One region of the Crystallibacter crystallopoietes genome, then DNA from elsewhere that is predicted to be linked to it. Evidence: predicted binding sites of a transcription regulator. Region 1 holds the regulator's gene; the other holds the start of a gene.
The links. Region 1 encodes LexA, which represses DNA repair genes until DNA is damaged. Its sites were predicted from a motif close to TCGAACANNTGTTCGA; they were not measured.

Region 1 (7,838 bases):
GATCTCCAGGGAGTCCACCCGCTCCATAAAGTCCGGGTCGCCGCCCAGCCTCCGCTGCAAACGAGCTGCCAAGGCCTGCAGTTCGGTCCGCCCAAGCCCCTCACGGACCTTGAGTACGAGGCGCAGCTCAGGACCGGCTCCGCCACCGGCAACAATCTGGCCGGCGGCGGTTTTTGCCCCGATTCCTCCACCAGGCGCCAAGCCGACACCGCTGATATCGGCCTCCACCGCGACTGCTTGTGACACGATCCCGGTCAACCATTCGTCTTTGTAGGACGGCACCCATTCCTGCTGTTTGGCCAGAGCCCACATGCCCGGGCGGCGAACAACGAAAGTGAGTTCAGCACCAGGATCAACGACGAGCAGTTCCGCCTTCTCGGCGACCGCGGAAAGTGCCGCACGTGCGGCGTAGACGGCCACAGGCCGCGCTTCCGGATGCCAGGCTTCCAGGGCGGCGATGGAAGTAAACACGGGCAACGCCCGCCGACCATCCGGAGCCTGCACAGTCACGAGCGCCATGTCCGCCTGTTTGTCGGCAGACAGTCCGTGAGCACCGGCTTCTTCCTCTGCCAACTGCGCGACAATCGGCACAAAGACACGCGCCGTCGCCAGGGCACGGACAACATCGACTTCTCCACCGGTGCCGCGGACGAGCGCGGATAATGCTTCGGTGTAAGCAGCGTCGGCGGTGCCGTCGTCCTGGTCGAAATTATGCAGCGGATTGCCCGAGCCGCTCAGATCCCGTCCTTCCCAGGACTGTCCGGCGGAGTCGGTGTTGCCGCCGGCGCCCGCCAGCGCCGCTGCTATGTGTCCGGGAAGCTCACGCTTTTCCACTTCGGTCAGCGACGGCCGGCGGTATCCAGGGCCTGCGGCAGGGTAAAGGCACCAGCGTAAAGTGCCTTACCCACAATCGCGCCTTCAACACCTTGCGGCACCAGTGCACGCAGTGCGACCAGATCATCGAGACTTGAAATTCCGCCGGAGGCAACGACCGGCTTTTCCGTGCGCGCCGCAACTTCCTGCAGCAGTTCGATGTTCGGGCCCTTGAGGGTTCCGTCTTTCGTCACGTCGGTAACAACATAACGTGCGCAACCGGCATCCTCGAGACGAGCCAGCACCTCCCACAGATCGCCGCCCTCCTTGGTCCACCCGCGTGCTGCCAAAGTCGTGCCGCGTACATCTAGCCCGACGGCGATTGCGTCGCCGAATCGGTCGATGGCCCGGGCCGTCCATTCAGGGTTCTCCAGCGCAGCTGTGCCGAGATTCACCCGGGCAGCCCCGAGTTCCAGCGCCCGCTCCAAGGAGGCGTCGTCCCGGATGCCTCCCGAAAGCTCAACCTTGATGGAGAGTTCCTTGACGACGCGTTGGAGTAATTCGGAGTTCGAACCGCGGCCGAAGGCAGCGTCCAGATCTACCAGGTGGACCCACTCAGCGCCGTCGTTCTGCCAAGCCATCGCAGCGTCCAGTGGGTCGCCGTAGCTGGTTTCGCTGCCGGCTTCGCCCTGAACGAGGCGGACGGCCTGGCCGTCGGCAACATCCACTGCGGGTAGCAGTTCCAGAATCGGGGCGTTGTCTGTAGTCATTCGGTATGTCTGCTTTCTGGGTTGATTGGAAAGTTCTACTCGGACGGGCCGAGCGTGAGCAGGTATGCGGCCAGCAGTGACATTCCGGCCAAGACCCAGAAGCTGATGACAATAGCCTTCGGGGCTTTCTGGCTGCGGAAGGATATGGCTCCGCCGATTAGCAGTCCGGCAACGCCCATGAGCACGATGCTCCACATGTCTAGCCCAGCGTCCGGAGCCAGTTGCGCAGGAGCTCAGCTCCGGCATCGCCTGACTTTTCCGGGTGGAACTGCGTCGCGCACAGAGGGCCGTTTTCGACAGCAGAGATGAACCTTCCTCCGTGTTCGGACCAGGTCACCTGCGGCGGGGTCATGGCCGGCTGGGACACATCGAAATCCCAGCGCTGCACTCCGTAGGAGTGGACGAAATAGAAGCGTTCATCCTCGATGCCGGCAAACAGGCGACTGCCTTCGGGTGGCTCAACAGTGTTCCACCCCATGTGCGGTACAACTTCGGCAGCAAGACGCTCCACCGTTCCTGGCCACTCCCCCATGCCCGGGGTACTGACGCCGTGTTCAACACCCTCCTCGAACAACACCTGGAGGCCGACGCAGATGCCAAGAACCGGCCTGCCCCCGGCAACGCGGCGCCCGATCCAGCGCAACGCATCCACCTTCTTCAGCTGCTCCATGACAGCGGCGAAAGCGCCGACGCCGGGAACCAGCAGGCCATCCGCATTGAGAACATCCTCGGAGGCATGGCTCAGCGTTACTTCCGCGCCGACATGCTCAAGCGCCCGCACCGCGGACCGGACGTTGCCGGATCCATAGTCGAGGACGGTGATTTTCGGGGCTGATTTCACAAGGCCCCCTTCGTGGAGGGAATACCTTCCACGCGCGGATCCGGTTCGATAGCAGCCCGTAACGCCCGCGCAAAAGCCTTGAACTGCGCCTCAACGATGTGGTGAGGGTCCCTTCCGCCCAAGACCCGCATGTGCAGGCAAATCTGTGCATGTAGGGTGACGGCCTCGAAGACGTGGCGCGTCAGCGAGCCAGTGAAGTGACCGCCAATCAGGTGGTACTCCTGGCCGGCAGGTTCCCCGTCGTGCACCAGATAAGGACGTCCGGAAATGTCCACCACGGCGTTGGCAATGGCTTCATCAAGCGGAACAGTGGCCTCGCCGAACCGCTTGATTCCGGCCTTGTTGCCGAGGGCGCTTTTAAGGACTTCCCCCAGGGTAATGGCGACGTCTTCAACAGTGTGGTGGACGTCGATATGGGTATCGCCGGACGCCTTTACTGTCAGATCCATCAGCGAGTGCTTCGCCAGCGCCGTGAGCATGTGGTCATAGAACGGCACAGTCGTGCTGATATCGGATTGGCCCGTGCCATCGAGGTTCAGTTCCACCAGGACGGAGGATTCACTTGTAGTGCGTTCAAGGCGCGCGGTGCGTCCGGTGGCAATATCCACGGTCATTGGAGTCCTTTGAAGAAAATCGATTTGGCTGTCCACGAAGACGTGCGCCTCTTATATCAGTCTAGGAGAAATCGCTCAGACAAGCTCGCGGAGGCGGTTCAGGAAGGCCGTGGTCTCCGCCTCAGTGCCGGCAGTAACCCGCAGATGGCCCGGAATCCCCACGTCACGGATGAGCACTCCGGCGTCGAGCAAACCCTGCCACACTGCGTGCGGATTGCTTACTCCCCCGAAGAATACGAAGTTCGAATCCGAGGGCGCGGGACGCAGACCCATATCCGTGAGTTCGGACACGATCCTGTCACGCTGGCCCTTAATGTCTTCAACGTTGGCCAACAGCGCATCCGCGTGGTCCAGGGCTGCAACGGCAGTTGCCTGGGTGATGGCGGACAGGTGGTAAGGCAGGCGGACCAAACGCAAGGCATCCGTCACTTCGGGCGCCGCGGCCAGATAGCCCACGCGTGCCCCCGCTAAAGCGAACGCCTTGCTCATCGTTCGCGAAACGATCAGACGCTCCCTGCCCTGCAGCAATTCCAGCGCGCTGGGGGTGCCGGTGTGGGCAAACTCGGCATATGCCTCGTCCACAATGACCATGGTGTTGTATTCGGCCCCGGCCTCGTACACAGCTTCTACAACGTCCAGGCCCAGAGCCGTCCCGGTCGGGTTGTTAGGCGAACAGAGAATGACGATATTGGCGGCTGATTCCCTGACTGCCCGAGCGGCTGCCTCGGCCGTCAAACTGAAGTCGGAGGAGCGAGCTCCGGTGACATATTCGGTGTCTGTGCCGCTTGCGAGCAACGGATACATCGAATATGTAGGAGGAAAGCTCAGTAAGCGTCGGCCTGGACCTCCAAAAGCCTGCAGAATCTGCTGGAGGACTTCGTTCGAGCCATTGGCAGCCCAAACGTTTTCTTCCGTTAGCCCATGGCCCAGGTAACGAGCCAACGCTTGACGCAGTTGTGTAAATTCGCGGTCCGGGTAACGGTTCAACCCCGTTGCTGCCGCCTCGACGGCGGCCGCAATGGCCTTGTGAACACTATCGGGAAGTGGATGGGTGTTCTCGTTAACATTCAGCAGCACCGGCACATGTAGCTGGGGTGCGCCGTAGGGTTCTAAGCCTCTGAGGTTGTCTCTAAGAGGCAGGCGATTCAGGCGTTCTAGCTGGTCACTCACCGATCAAGCTTAAGCTCCGGCCGGCCCGGGGCAGGAATCGGGCCAGCCGGAGGGTCTCATATTACGGCCGCTGGCCGTCGCCGCTGACGGGTACGTGCAGTTGCTGTCCGGCGTGCACGATCGAGTCCGGAAGGTTGTTCAATTGCGAAATCTCAGCGATCACATCGTGCGGATTCCGCTCAGGGGCAACGGCACTGGCGAGTTCCCACAAGGTCTGCCCGGAGCCGACCGTCACAGTGATCGTCTCGCCTGCTCCTAGACCGCCACTGGTGGAGGCCACTGCGGGAGCCGTAAAGAAGCCGATCAGCGTCAACAAAGCAGCAGCCGAAAGGATGAGCGGAAGGCCGATCAACAGCAGACGGCCGCGACGGGTGAGCTGGAGTGGTTGAGTATGGCGCGGTACGGCAGGCGACTGCGGTGCGAGCTGTGCAGACATGTTGACACCTTTCCCGATCTGCGAACGTTTATGTCCGAGATCTCCTTATTCGAATTTACGTTCGAATCCTTCTTCCACAGTTTTAGCACCTATGATCGAACATTGTCGAGACTCACTAGAACAAATGTTTGAAAGTCCACCATGACTCCCCTAGCGTTAAACCAAAGGTGGCCGTACATGAAGTGCATCAGCTGCCACTGACAAAATAAGATTCCGGTTCGAATTCAGGCACGGCACTGCTGACTCGGATCGGACGGAGAAACCGGAGTCCGGGCCATGTCGAAGAACGTTTCCAGAGCAGCTGCCACATCAGACAGCAAACAGACAAAGCCGACTCGGGCTGCAGGGCAGCCCAAGGGCCTGACTGCGCGCCAAAAGAAAATCCTTGAAACCATCCAGGAGTCTGTAAGTGCTAATGGTTATCCGCCATCGATGAGGGAAATCGGTGACACCGTCGGACTGGCAAGCCTGTCCAGCGTGACGCACCAGCTGATCCAACTCGAAAAGATGGGCTACATCCGCCGTGACCCCAAGCGTCCCCGCGCCATGGAAGTGCTGACTCCGCTCGTCATTGAGGACGGCGCTGCCCGAATGGCCGGGGTGGAACAGGCAGACAATGTCAGAAGTATCAACGGTTCCACCGTCTCAGATCTCGGCAGCGGGTCGGACACAGCCATGGTTCCCCTCGTCGGTCGTATCGCCGCCGGCGGCCCCATCCTGGCGGATCAGGTCATCGAAGATGTTATGCCCCTTCCGAGACAGTTGGTTGGCCATGGCGAACTGTTCATGCTTAAGGTCTCCGGCGATTCCATGATTGACGCAGCCATCTGTGATGGTGATTGGGTTGTCGTGCGGAGGCAGCAAAGCGCCAACAACGGAGATATCGTGGCAGCCCTCCTCAACGACGAGGCAACTGTGAAGACATTTCGGCAGCGGGACGGCCATACTTGGTTGTTGCCACAAAACACCCAATACGAACCGATCCTCGGCGACCATGCAACGGTCATGGGCAAAGTGGTTTCAGTGATGCGTACTTTGTAGACGGATGCTATTTGTCGCCAAGGCGGTCTCGTCCCGCCAGCATGGCAGCGAACGGCTTTCCCGCTAGTTGCGGCGCTGCAGCTAACGTTCCCTTGCAATAATGTCCATCTCTTTGGACAGGCCGGAGCTGAGGGCCGGGCGCCTTCTGCGTCACGAGTTCTGTGGTGCCATCACCCACAGACTTGGCCTTCCTGCAGGGTGGGGGCGGTAGGTCCACCCGTGCATGCCTCATCGGACTCGATGAGCACGCACTAATATCATTGGCTTCGCATAGCGGGAAGGGCGGTCAACCCGTCTGACGGGCTGAGAGCCGTTCCAAGATCTGCAGCGCCACGCTCCGGTCCTTAGTTGACCAGAATGGGGGCAATGCAGACCGGAGAAAACTGCCATAACGGGCGTTCGCCAAGCGGGAATCCAGCACCGCGACCATGCCACGATCGCCCGCGGCGCGAATAAGGCGTCCGGCCCCCTGAGCCAGGCGGACTGCGGCGTGGGTAGCGGAGACGGACATAAAACCGTTGCCTCCGGCTTGCGCCACCGAGCGGGTCCTCGCTGTCATGAGAGGGTCATCCGGACGGGGAAACGGAATCCGATCGATGATGACGAGCCTGCAGGCGTCTCCGGGCACGTCCACACCCTGCCATAGGGTCATCGTCCCGAATAGGCAGGTATCCGGCTCCGCCGCAAACTGCTTGACCAAGGCAGCGATCGATGACTCGCCCTGGCACAGGATTTCGCTATTGATCCGCCGTCGCATTTCAGCGGCCGCTTCCTCGGCCGCCCGCCGGGAAGAGAACAGCCCCAATGCCCCGCCTCCGGAAGCCTTCAGGAGTGCCTCCAGCTCGTCCAACTGTTCGGCGCTAGTTCCGCGCTCAGGCTTCGGCAAATGCGAAGCCACATACAGCACTCCCTGCTTCGGATAGTCGAACGGGCTTCCAACGTCTGCACTTGAGTACGCCGGTGCACCGGCCCCCATCAGTCCCAGCGATCCGGCCACCGCATCGAAAGCGTTGCCGATGGCCAACGTCGCCGAAGTCAGAACCACAGTATGGCCGTCAAACAAACCTTCACGTAGCCGTGAGGCCACGGACAGAGGTGCCACGTTGACCGTTGCGGGCTGCGTATCGTCCTCTGACCCGAAATCGGTTCCGGACCCGAAATTGCTGGGCCTGGTAATCCACACGACCTCCCGAGCCTGGGCCGCGGAGAGAATCCGGTCGCATACCTCCAGCACAACCATCAGCCTGGAGCGGGCCATCTGCCGCCCACCGTCCGCGCTGTTCGATGTGTCCGATTTGGAGTCGGAAAGTGCGACTCGGCAAGCCTCACGCAACTGCGTCAGCGCCATCTCATGATCGTCACGCAGCCCAGAGGCCATCAGCCCCGTGGCAGTGGCGGCCAAGGCTATTTCGAGGCTCTTCGCTGCGCTGTTGATCGATTCGACGCTGGCCGCAGTATGCTTGCGGGCCATCGACGCCGCCGTATGCACCATCGCCACCGAGAGCTGCCCAGCGACCGCGCTGGTGACACGGTCCTGCAGTTCATGTGCTTCATCGATGACTACCACGTCGTATTCCGGGAGTACCGACAAGCCTTCAAAGGCATTGATAGCCAGCAGTGCATGGTTGGTGATCACCACGTCCGCTTCACCGGCCCGCGTGCGGGCTTGCTCGCTGAAACACTCTGCCGCCATCGGACACTTCTGCGCTCCGAGGCACTCCATGGAACTCACTGAAACCTGTCGCCACGCCCGATCGCTGACGCCGGGGACGATCTCATCCCGATCGCCTGTGTCAGTCTCGTCCGCCCATTCCCGCAGCCGTACCACTTCTTTTCCTAGCCCGGAGGCCGGGCCAGCGGTTGCCGGGGCAGGATGCGGTACAGCGTCCTCGCCAAGAGTGAAGAGAGCGTCGGGAGCATCTTCCTCGGGGAAACCGCCCGCCAGTTTGTGCCGGCAGAGGTAATTGTTGCGCCCCTTCAGGAGGGCTACATCCACCGGGCGTGGCAGCTCGTCCGAGATAGCCTCGAGCAGCCGCGGCAGGTCGCGCTTGACGATCTGGGATTGCAAGGCCAGCGTCGCGGTGGAAACAACCGCGGGCTTCTCGCTCTCAAGGGCATGGACGATCAGGGGAATGAGATACGCCAATGATTTG
Region 2 (7,838 bases), 1.4 Mb from region 1:
CGCGCTCTGCCGTGCGTTCGACCTCTTCCCGCAGCTCGGCGATGCTGCTGACAGTGTGCTGCGTGTACTGCGTGATCTCGATACCGTCGAAGAACGCTTCGCGGCTGGCCAGCGGCAGCCCGGCGACGAGTACGCGGCCCATCGAAGTGGCCCAGGCCGGGAACCGGGTTCCCACGTTGACGGATACCCGGAGCATCCGCGGGGCCAGCACCCGGGAAATGTAAACCACATCGGTGCCGTCCAGGATGCACAGCGATGCAGTCTCATCCAGGTCTACGGCGAGTTGCTTCAAGTGCGGTTCGGCGATTTGCGGCAGGGTCAGGCTGGAGAGGAAAGTGGCGCCGATATCCAGCGCGCGCGGCGTCAGCTCGAAGACGCTGCCGTCGTTGCGCAGGTAGCCCAGGTCGGTCAGCGTCAGCAGGAACCGCCGTGCCGCGGCGCGGCTGAGGTCTGCCTTCGCGGCGGCCCGGGTGATGGTCAGGCGCGGTTCATCGGCGCTGAAGGCCAGTAGGACTGCGAGGGTCTTCTCCGCCGACTTGACCCAATAGGCAGGGGTCTCCTCGCTGACGGCTTCGTCGAGCTGTTCCATGGTCCTAACTTTCCTTGCGGGCAATCCCAGTGATTCTAGCCGTGTTTGCTCAGCAGGTACTGCGCGGACAGGCGGACCGGGGCGTTCGGTGCGCCATACCCGTCGTAGCTGCTGCGGCGTTCGACTACTTCGAAGAAGACACTTCCCACGGTGGCGGTGTAGAAGTGCAGGAACTCGCCCGTCTCGTCCCGATCGTAGAGCAGGTTCAGTTCCTGCAGCGTGGCCAGCAGCTCCGGGGCAAGCCGGAAGCGGGCCTGCAGGTCCGCGTAGTAGTTGGCCGGGATCTTCAGGAACTCCAGCCCGCTGGCCACCGCGTTGCGGGCCAAGGCGATCAGGTCGGTGCAGGCGAAGGCGATGTGCTGCGGGTAGGCAGACTCCGCCGAGGGGCCCGGCTGTTCCATCACCAGCGGGGCGATGTTCAGCGCGAGGCGGACATTGCCGTCCTCGGTGCGCATGACCTGGCTGCGCACCAGGCCTACCGGGCTGGGGACCTCGGTGGACGGCCGCGGGGCCAGCGACAGCGTGCTTTCGTAGAAGAGGACGCTTTCGTCGAAATGCTGCCAGGGCTGGGCCAGATTGACGTGGTCGATATGGGTGATCAGGTCCTGGCCCGACCGCTTGGCGCCGTCGGTAGCGAATTCGTCCGTCCAGGCTGCCGTTCCGTCCGGCGTCGCCTCGCAGAGGAAGATCTCCGTGGAGTCCGGTGCCTTGACCGCCTGAAGCACGGCCTCGTTGGCCTGGCTCTGGCGCGGCACGGCGGTGGCCTTGAGCTGGAGCGCGCGGGAGGCGGCGACCAGCGGGTCTTCGACGTCGAAGGCCAGGGCCGCGATGGTCGGCTCAAGCCCGCGTGCCTGCTGCTCATTGATGATGATGCGGGCCTGGCCCTGCGTCCACAGCTGCACCGGCTTGGTGCGGTGCCGGCCCCGGAACGTGAAGCCGAGTTGCGAGAGCAGTTGCTGGACGTGCTCCGTGTTCTCCGCTTTGACCTCGGCGAAGTTGAAGCCGGTGGGCTCGGCGACCTGCGGCAGGGTGGCCAGCTGCATCGGGTAGCGGGCGTCCGGCCCGTCGGTTTCGAGCAGGTGGACCGAGGTGCGTTCCTCGAGCCAGATCAGCGAACGCATGGCATCGACGGCGGTGCGTTCCTCGTCGGCCTGGCGGAAGACGTCGTTGAAAATCTCCAGCGACACCGGCCCGTTGTAGCCGCTGCGGACCAGGTGGCCCATGAACTTGTCCAGTTCCCAGGCACCCTCGCCCGGGAAGACGCGGTAGTGCCGGCTCCAGGACAGGATGTCCATGCTCAGCTGTGGCGCGTCGGCCAGCTGGACGAAGAAGATTTTCTCCGCCGGGATCTTCTCGATTCCAGCCGGATTCCAGCCACGGGAGAGGATATGGAAGCTGTCCAGGCACGTGCCGATGTTCGGGTGGTCCGCCAGGTCCACGATCCGCATGGCGTGTTCGAAATCGTTGACAAATGTGCCCCAGGCCAGTGCCTCGTAGGCGATGCGGATGCCGTACCGGGCGGCGAGGTCGCCGAGCCGGCGGAGCTGGGCCGCGGCGAGTTCGTCGTCGTCGATCGTGGCGGTGCCGACGTTGCTGCAGAGCAGCATCAGGTCCATCCCGAGGCTGCGCATCAGCCGGAACTTCGCCTCGGCGCGGTAGAGGTTCTCCGCCAGCAGCTCTTCGGGCACGCCCTCGAAGTCCCGGAACGGCTGGTACAGGTCCAGGCTGAGGCCGAGCCGGGCAGCCAGGTCCCGGATTTCCTCGGGGCTGTGCGGGGAGACCAGCAGGTCCTGTTCGAAGATTTCGATTCCGTCGAAGCCCGCGTTGGCGCAGGCGTGCATCTTTTCTTCGAGCGTTCCGCTCAGGCAAACGGTGGCAATGGAGGTGCGCAACAGGGGACCTTTCGAAGGCAGTGGAGAAATGCTAGAGGCCTTGGGCCAGGAGTTCGAGGAAGTGTCCGCGCATGCGGGCCGGATCGGGCTCCAGTCCGGTGATGTAGCGGAAAGCATCGACCGCCTGGCCGACGGCCATGTGCCCGCCGTCGAGCACGCGGCAGCCCTTGGCAGCGGCGGTCTTGATCAGTTCGGTCTCCACCGGGCGGTAGATGACGTCGGCCACCCAGTGCCGCGGCTCAAGCAGCTCGGTGTCCAGCGGCAGGCCCGGGTGGTTGTACATGCCCACCGGTGTGGCGTTGAGGATTCCGTCGGCGGCGGCGAGGACGGCGGGGAGGTCTTCCATCGGTGCGGCGGCGACCTGCTGCTGGGGGAAGAGCTCGGCCAACGCGGCGGCACGTTCGGCGGCGCGGGCCGGGTCAAGGTCCAGCAGCGTCAGTTTTTGCGCGCCCTTCTTGAGCAGGGCGAAGGCGACGGCGGAACCGGCGCCGCCGGTGCCCAACTGCACCACCGAACTGAGTTCCGCATCCGGCAGCCCGTTGTCCATGCCCATGCTGAAACCGGAAAAATCCGTGTTGTGGCCGAGGAACTTGCCGTCCTGGATCAGGACGGTGTTGACCGCGCCGAGCCGGCGGGCGTCGTCGGAAATCTCATCCAGGTGTTCCATCACCAGCTGTTTGCAGGGGTGCGTGATGTTGAACGCGTTGTAGCCGAGCTCGCGGCCCTGGCGCAGCAGCTCGCCGACATCTTCGCCCGGACGGCCGAGCGACGTCAGGTCAATGGGCCGGTACAGATAGCGGATGCCATGGTGGTCAGCCTCGCGTTCGTGCATGGGCGGCGTCAGCGACACCGTGATCCCGTCACCGATCAGGCCGACTAAATAGGACTCCGACACCGTGCTCATGTGACTACCTTCCCTCGTTCGGTTTCTGCACAATTGTACGCATATCGCACAGGAGATGGAAGGCCGGGGGCGCGGAAGGTGAGGGAAGCCGGATGCGGGCGACCTGAAGGCTGGTCGGGCAGACGTCTTGCACATGCCCTGTGAGGTGGGCTACCTTTTAACAACCGTTCGATTTGTGCACATCCGTGCGGATTGCGCACATCATCCAGGCGGGCCACCCGCCTCCGGCCGTTTCCCCGGCCCGCCAGATCCCGCAGCAGTTGCAAGGAGCACTCCATGACCGCCGTTCACCAAGAGGATGAGGCCTTCGCCCATCACGGCAAGACGCCGAAGCGGGCTGCCATCGCCAGCTTCATGGGCAGCGCCGTCGAATACTACGACTTCTTTATCTTCGGCTCCGCCGCAGCGCTGATCTTCCCGCACGTGTTCTTCCCGGACGAAAGCGCGAATGCCGGAATCATGTCGCTGGCGACGTTCGGCTTCGCCTACATCGCCCGCCCGGTCGGCGCCATCTTCGTGGGGCACTTCGGCGACCGGATCGGCCGGCAGAAGGTCCTGATGTTCACGCTGGTGCTGATGGGTGCCTCCACGTTCATCATCGGCTGCATTCCGGACTTCCAGACCATCGGCTGGTGGGCTCCCGCCATCCTGGTGCTCTGCCGCCTGATGCAGGGGCTTTCCGCCGCCGGCGAGCAGGCCGGTGCCAGCTCGCTGACGCTGGAGCACGCTCCCGACAACCGCCGGTCCTTCTTCACCTCCTGGACCCTGACCGGCACCCAGGGCGGCCAGATCCTCGCGGCCCTGGTCTTCATCCCCGTGGTGGCCCTGCCTGACGAGATCAAGTACGGCATCGGCTGGCGCATCCCGTTCTGGCTCAGCGCTATCGTCGTCATCGTCACCTACTTCATCCGCCGTTCGCTGCATGAAACCCCGACTTTCGAGGCCGCCAAGGCCAACAACGAAATCGCGAAGCTCCCGGTCGCCGTGCTGCTGAAGAGCCACTGGCGCGACGTCCTGCGCGTGATCTGCTGCGCGTTCATCGCCGCCGTCTCCACTGTCTACGGCACGCTGGCAATCAAGTACGGCGCCGAGGTCGGCAGCGTCGATGAAGGCATTACGCTGTGGCTGGTGGTCGCGGGCAACATCGGCGCCCTGTTCACCCAGCCGCTCTTCGGCAAGCTTGCGGACAGGATTGGCCGCAAGCCGGTCTTCATCTACGGTGCCGTCGGCAGCGCGGTCTTCATGCCGTTCTATCTGCTCTCGATGGAATCGGGCAACACGCTGCTGCAGTTCACCCTGTCCGTGGTGACCTTCTCCTGCGCCTACGCCGCGGCCAACGCCGTCTGGCCCTCGTTCTACGCCGAGATGTTCAGCGCCAAGGTCCGCTTCTCCGGGCTGGCCATCGGCACCCAACTGGGCTTCCTAATGGCCGGGTTCGCCCCGTCCATCGTGGCGGCGATCGGCGGTATCCAGGAAGGCGGCTGGGTTGCCACCAGCATCTTCACCGCGGCCATCTGCGCCATCGCGGCGGTCTCCGCGCTGACCGCCCGGGAAACCTACAAGGTTCCGACCGAAGAGCTCGGCAAGCGCAAGCCGGTCACCGTCTAAATCCAATGCAGTAAAAGCCAGCGTACGACGCCGGCGGGAGACTTTTTCACAAGTCTCCCGCCGGCGTCGTGCTTGGTTGGGCAGTAGTTGGATGGCCTTGGCTGGTTGGCCTGGTTTGCCGGCCTATTCCGCGGCGAGCTGCTCGCGGACGGCGGGGGCCACTTCCTTGCCGTAGAGCTCGATGCTGCGCATCAGCTTCTCATGCGGGAGCGTGCCGAGGCTGTACTTCATATCCCAGCGGTTCAGCCCCAGACCCTTGGCCACCTTGACGATCTTGGTGGCCACGGTCGCGGGCGAGCCAACAAACAGGGCGCCGTCCGGGCCGGCCTCCGCCTCGAACTGTCCGCGGGTCATGCGGCTCCAGCCGCGCTCGCGGCCGATGCGTTCCTGCATGTCCACGTAGTGCGGCCACATCTCTTCCTTGGCCTGCTCGTCCGTGGCGGCGATGTAGCCGGGGGAGTGGGCGCCGACGGGCAGCCGCGGCTGGCCGAACTGGTCCAGGGCCTTGTGGTAGAGCTCCACGAAGGGCGCGAAGTTCATCGGGGCGCCGCCGATAATGGCGAGCATAAGAGGCAGGCCGTAGTGGGCGGCGCGCACCACGGACTGCGGCGTGCCGCCCACGGCAATCCAGGTGGGGAGCGAGCCCGAGGCCGTCGGCGGGTAGATCGTTTTGTTCTCCAGCGGCCCCCTCGTCTGCCCGGCCCAGGTAACCGGCTTTTCCTTGCGGAGTTCGGTGAAGAGCTGGAGCTTTTCGTCGAACAGGATGTCGTAGTCGGCCAAGTCCAGGCCGAACAGCGGGAAGGACTCGGTGAAGGAGCCGCGGCCGAGGATCACTTCGGCGCGTCCGTTGGAGACGGCATCGAGCGTGGAGAAACGCTGGAAGACGCGCACCGGATCATCCGAGGAAAGCACGGTGACGGCCGAGCCCAGCCGGATGTTCCTGGTCTGTCCCGCAATGGCGGCCAGGACCACCTCCGGTGCGGAGATGGCGAAGTCCTCGCGGTGGTGTTCGCCGATGCCGATGAAGTCCAGCCCTACCTCGTCCGCCAGCACCGCCTCGGCGACAACATTGCGGATCACTTGGTCCTGCGGGAGGGGCCTGCCGTCGGCGTCGTAAGTTACGTCCCCGAAAGTGTCCAGACCCAGTTCGATTTTCCGTGCCACGCTGCGGGCGCCTTCCTGAAGAATGATCAATGCGTTTGCATCATTTGTGGCAACCGCGCGGTGCGGAATCTTATTCCGGCCGGGTTATTCCGGCCGGCTTAGTCCGATCGGGCCTTCTTCATCGGTGCCACGAACATGCCGACCGGCCGCCGGATCCACCACAGCCCGGTGGCCTTCTTTTCCTGCCGGGTGGAGTAGCGGTAGTGGTAGACCAGAGCCCGGACCTGCCGGGGCGGTTCGCCGTCGAACGGATCGATCCTCAGCAGTTTCAGGGTCGCCCGGTCCGCAGCCAGCAGGCGCCGCAGGAACGGGATGAACCAGCTCTCGCCCGGTGCGCCGAGGGCCAGGAACCACATCAGCCAGTCCAGCCTCAGATGGTAGGGCGCGAACTGCCGCGGCATGCGTCCCGGGTCCCCGGGCTTGCCCCTGAACTCGTATTCCTGCCAGCTGACGCCGTCCGCCGTTCCCTCGACGATGATTTCGTAGCGCTCGCGGGTGATGCTGCCGAAGGCGCCGTAGGCATTGGCCAGATGCCAGCGGTTGAAGCTGGTGTTCATCAGCTGCCGCTTCGAGACCAGGTTGCGCGCCGGCCAGTAGCTCAGATAGACCATCAGGGCGGTCATGGCCAGGACAACGACGGCGAACCAGATCGGCGTGGGCTCGTAGTCCGGCGTCAGTTCCGGACTGCCGGGCAGCACCGCGGCGAGGGCATCGTCGCTGAGGGCAGCGGCGGCGGCCAGGATGGTCAGCCAGTTCAGCCACGCGAAGTTGCCCGAAACCACCAGCCACAGCTGCGTGATGATAATGATGACCGCGGCAATGCTGCCCACGGGCTGCGGGAAGAACAGGAAGAACGGCACCACCAGCTGGGCGAAATGGTTCCCGATGACTTCGGCCTTGTGCAGCGGCTTGGGCAAATGATGGAAGTACCGGCTGGCGGGGTTGGGCATCGGCTGCGTCTCGTGGTGGTAGTACAGGGCGGTCAGGTTCCGCCAGACCCGGTCCCCGCGGATCTTGATCATGCCGGCCCCGAATTCCAGCCGGAACGTGAGCCAGAGGAAGAGCCAGAGCACCGTAACCGGCGGGGCAATCTCGTTGGAGCCCAGGAAGGCGGCGAGGAAGCCGGCTTCGAGCAGGAGCGTCTCCCAGCCGAAGCCGTAGAACGTCTGCCCAACGTTCACGATGGACATGTAGAGGCCCCAGAGCAGCAGGAAAGCAAGCATCGGCAGCCACGGCGGCCCCAGCTGCGGCAACCCGGCCACCAGGGTTGCGGCCACGGCGGCGCCGGTCCACGCGACCGCGAGCAGCAGCTTGTCTGAATAACGCCAGCTGAACAGCGTCAGCCCGCGGGCGGCGGAGCGGGCCAGATACCGCGGCACGGGCAACAGCCCATGCTCCCCGAGCAGGGCCCGGAACTGCGCGACGGCGGAAAGGAACGCAATCACGTAGACGGCGGCGATCCCGCGCTGCAGCACCTGCCGCGCGACCTCGAAACCCTCGGCGTCCAACCAGTTCATGTACTTCCAACGTTAGGACGGCCGGCAACACTGTCAAGGTTTGCCCGGCGGAACATCCTGTCCGGACCGAAGCTGGCGGCTGCCGGATACCGGGCCTGCAACAGCCGGACCATGTTCACCGGGAGCCGGACCTGGCCCGAGGGGTTACATCCCCCGTGTCCCGG

Region 2: a site for LexA is predicted at 3,542-3,557, ahead of AC20117_RS10640 (shikimate dehydrogenase). Genes of this name have one in related genera too.

Annotation. Positions count from the first base shown of each region.
Region 1 is NZ_CP018863.1:3,619,943-3,627,780, reverse strand. It holds gene AC20117_RS16795 (SseB family protein) at 1-834, opposite strand, end outside; gene priA (bifunctional 1-(5-phosphoribosyl)-5-((5-phosphoribosylamino)methylideneamino)imidazole-4-carboxamide isomerase/phosphoribosylanthranilate isomerase PriA) at 840-1,583, opposite strand; gene AC20117_RS23560 (CG2302 family histidine operon protein) at 1,619-1,762, opposite strand; gene hisH (imidazole glycerol phosphate synthase subunit HisH) at 1,783-2,424, opposite strand; gene hisB (imidazoleglycerol-phosphate dehydratase HisB) at 2,421-3,038, opposite strand; gene AC20117_RS16775 (histidinol-phosphate transaminase) at 3,114-4,208, opposite strand; gene AC20117_RS16770 (LysM peptidoglycan-binding domain-containing protein) at 4,270-4,644, opposite strand; gene lexA (transcriptional repressor LexA) at 4,921-5,685, shown strand; gene AC20117_RS16760 (ATP-dependent DNA helicase) at 5,972-7,838, opposite strand, start outside.
Region 2 is NZ_CP018863.1:2,265,620-2,273,457, forward strand. It holds gene AC20117_RS10630 (IclR family transcriptional regulator domain-containing protein) at 1-589, opposite strand, end outside; gene AC20117_RS10635 (bifunctional sugar phosphate isomerase/epimerase/4-hydroxyphenylpyruvate dioxygenase family protein) at 625-2,481, opposite strand; gene AC20117_RS10640 (shikimate dehydrogenase) at 2,513-3,385, opposite strand; gene AC20117_RS10645 (MFS transporter) at 3,662-4,993, shown strand; gene AC20117_RS10650 (LLM class flavin-dependent oxidoreductase) at 5,117-6,157, opposite strand; gene AC20117_RS10655 (lipase maturation factor family protein) at 6,256-7,674, opposite strand.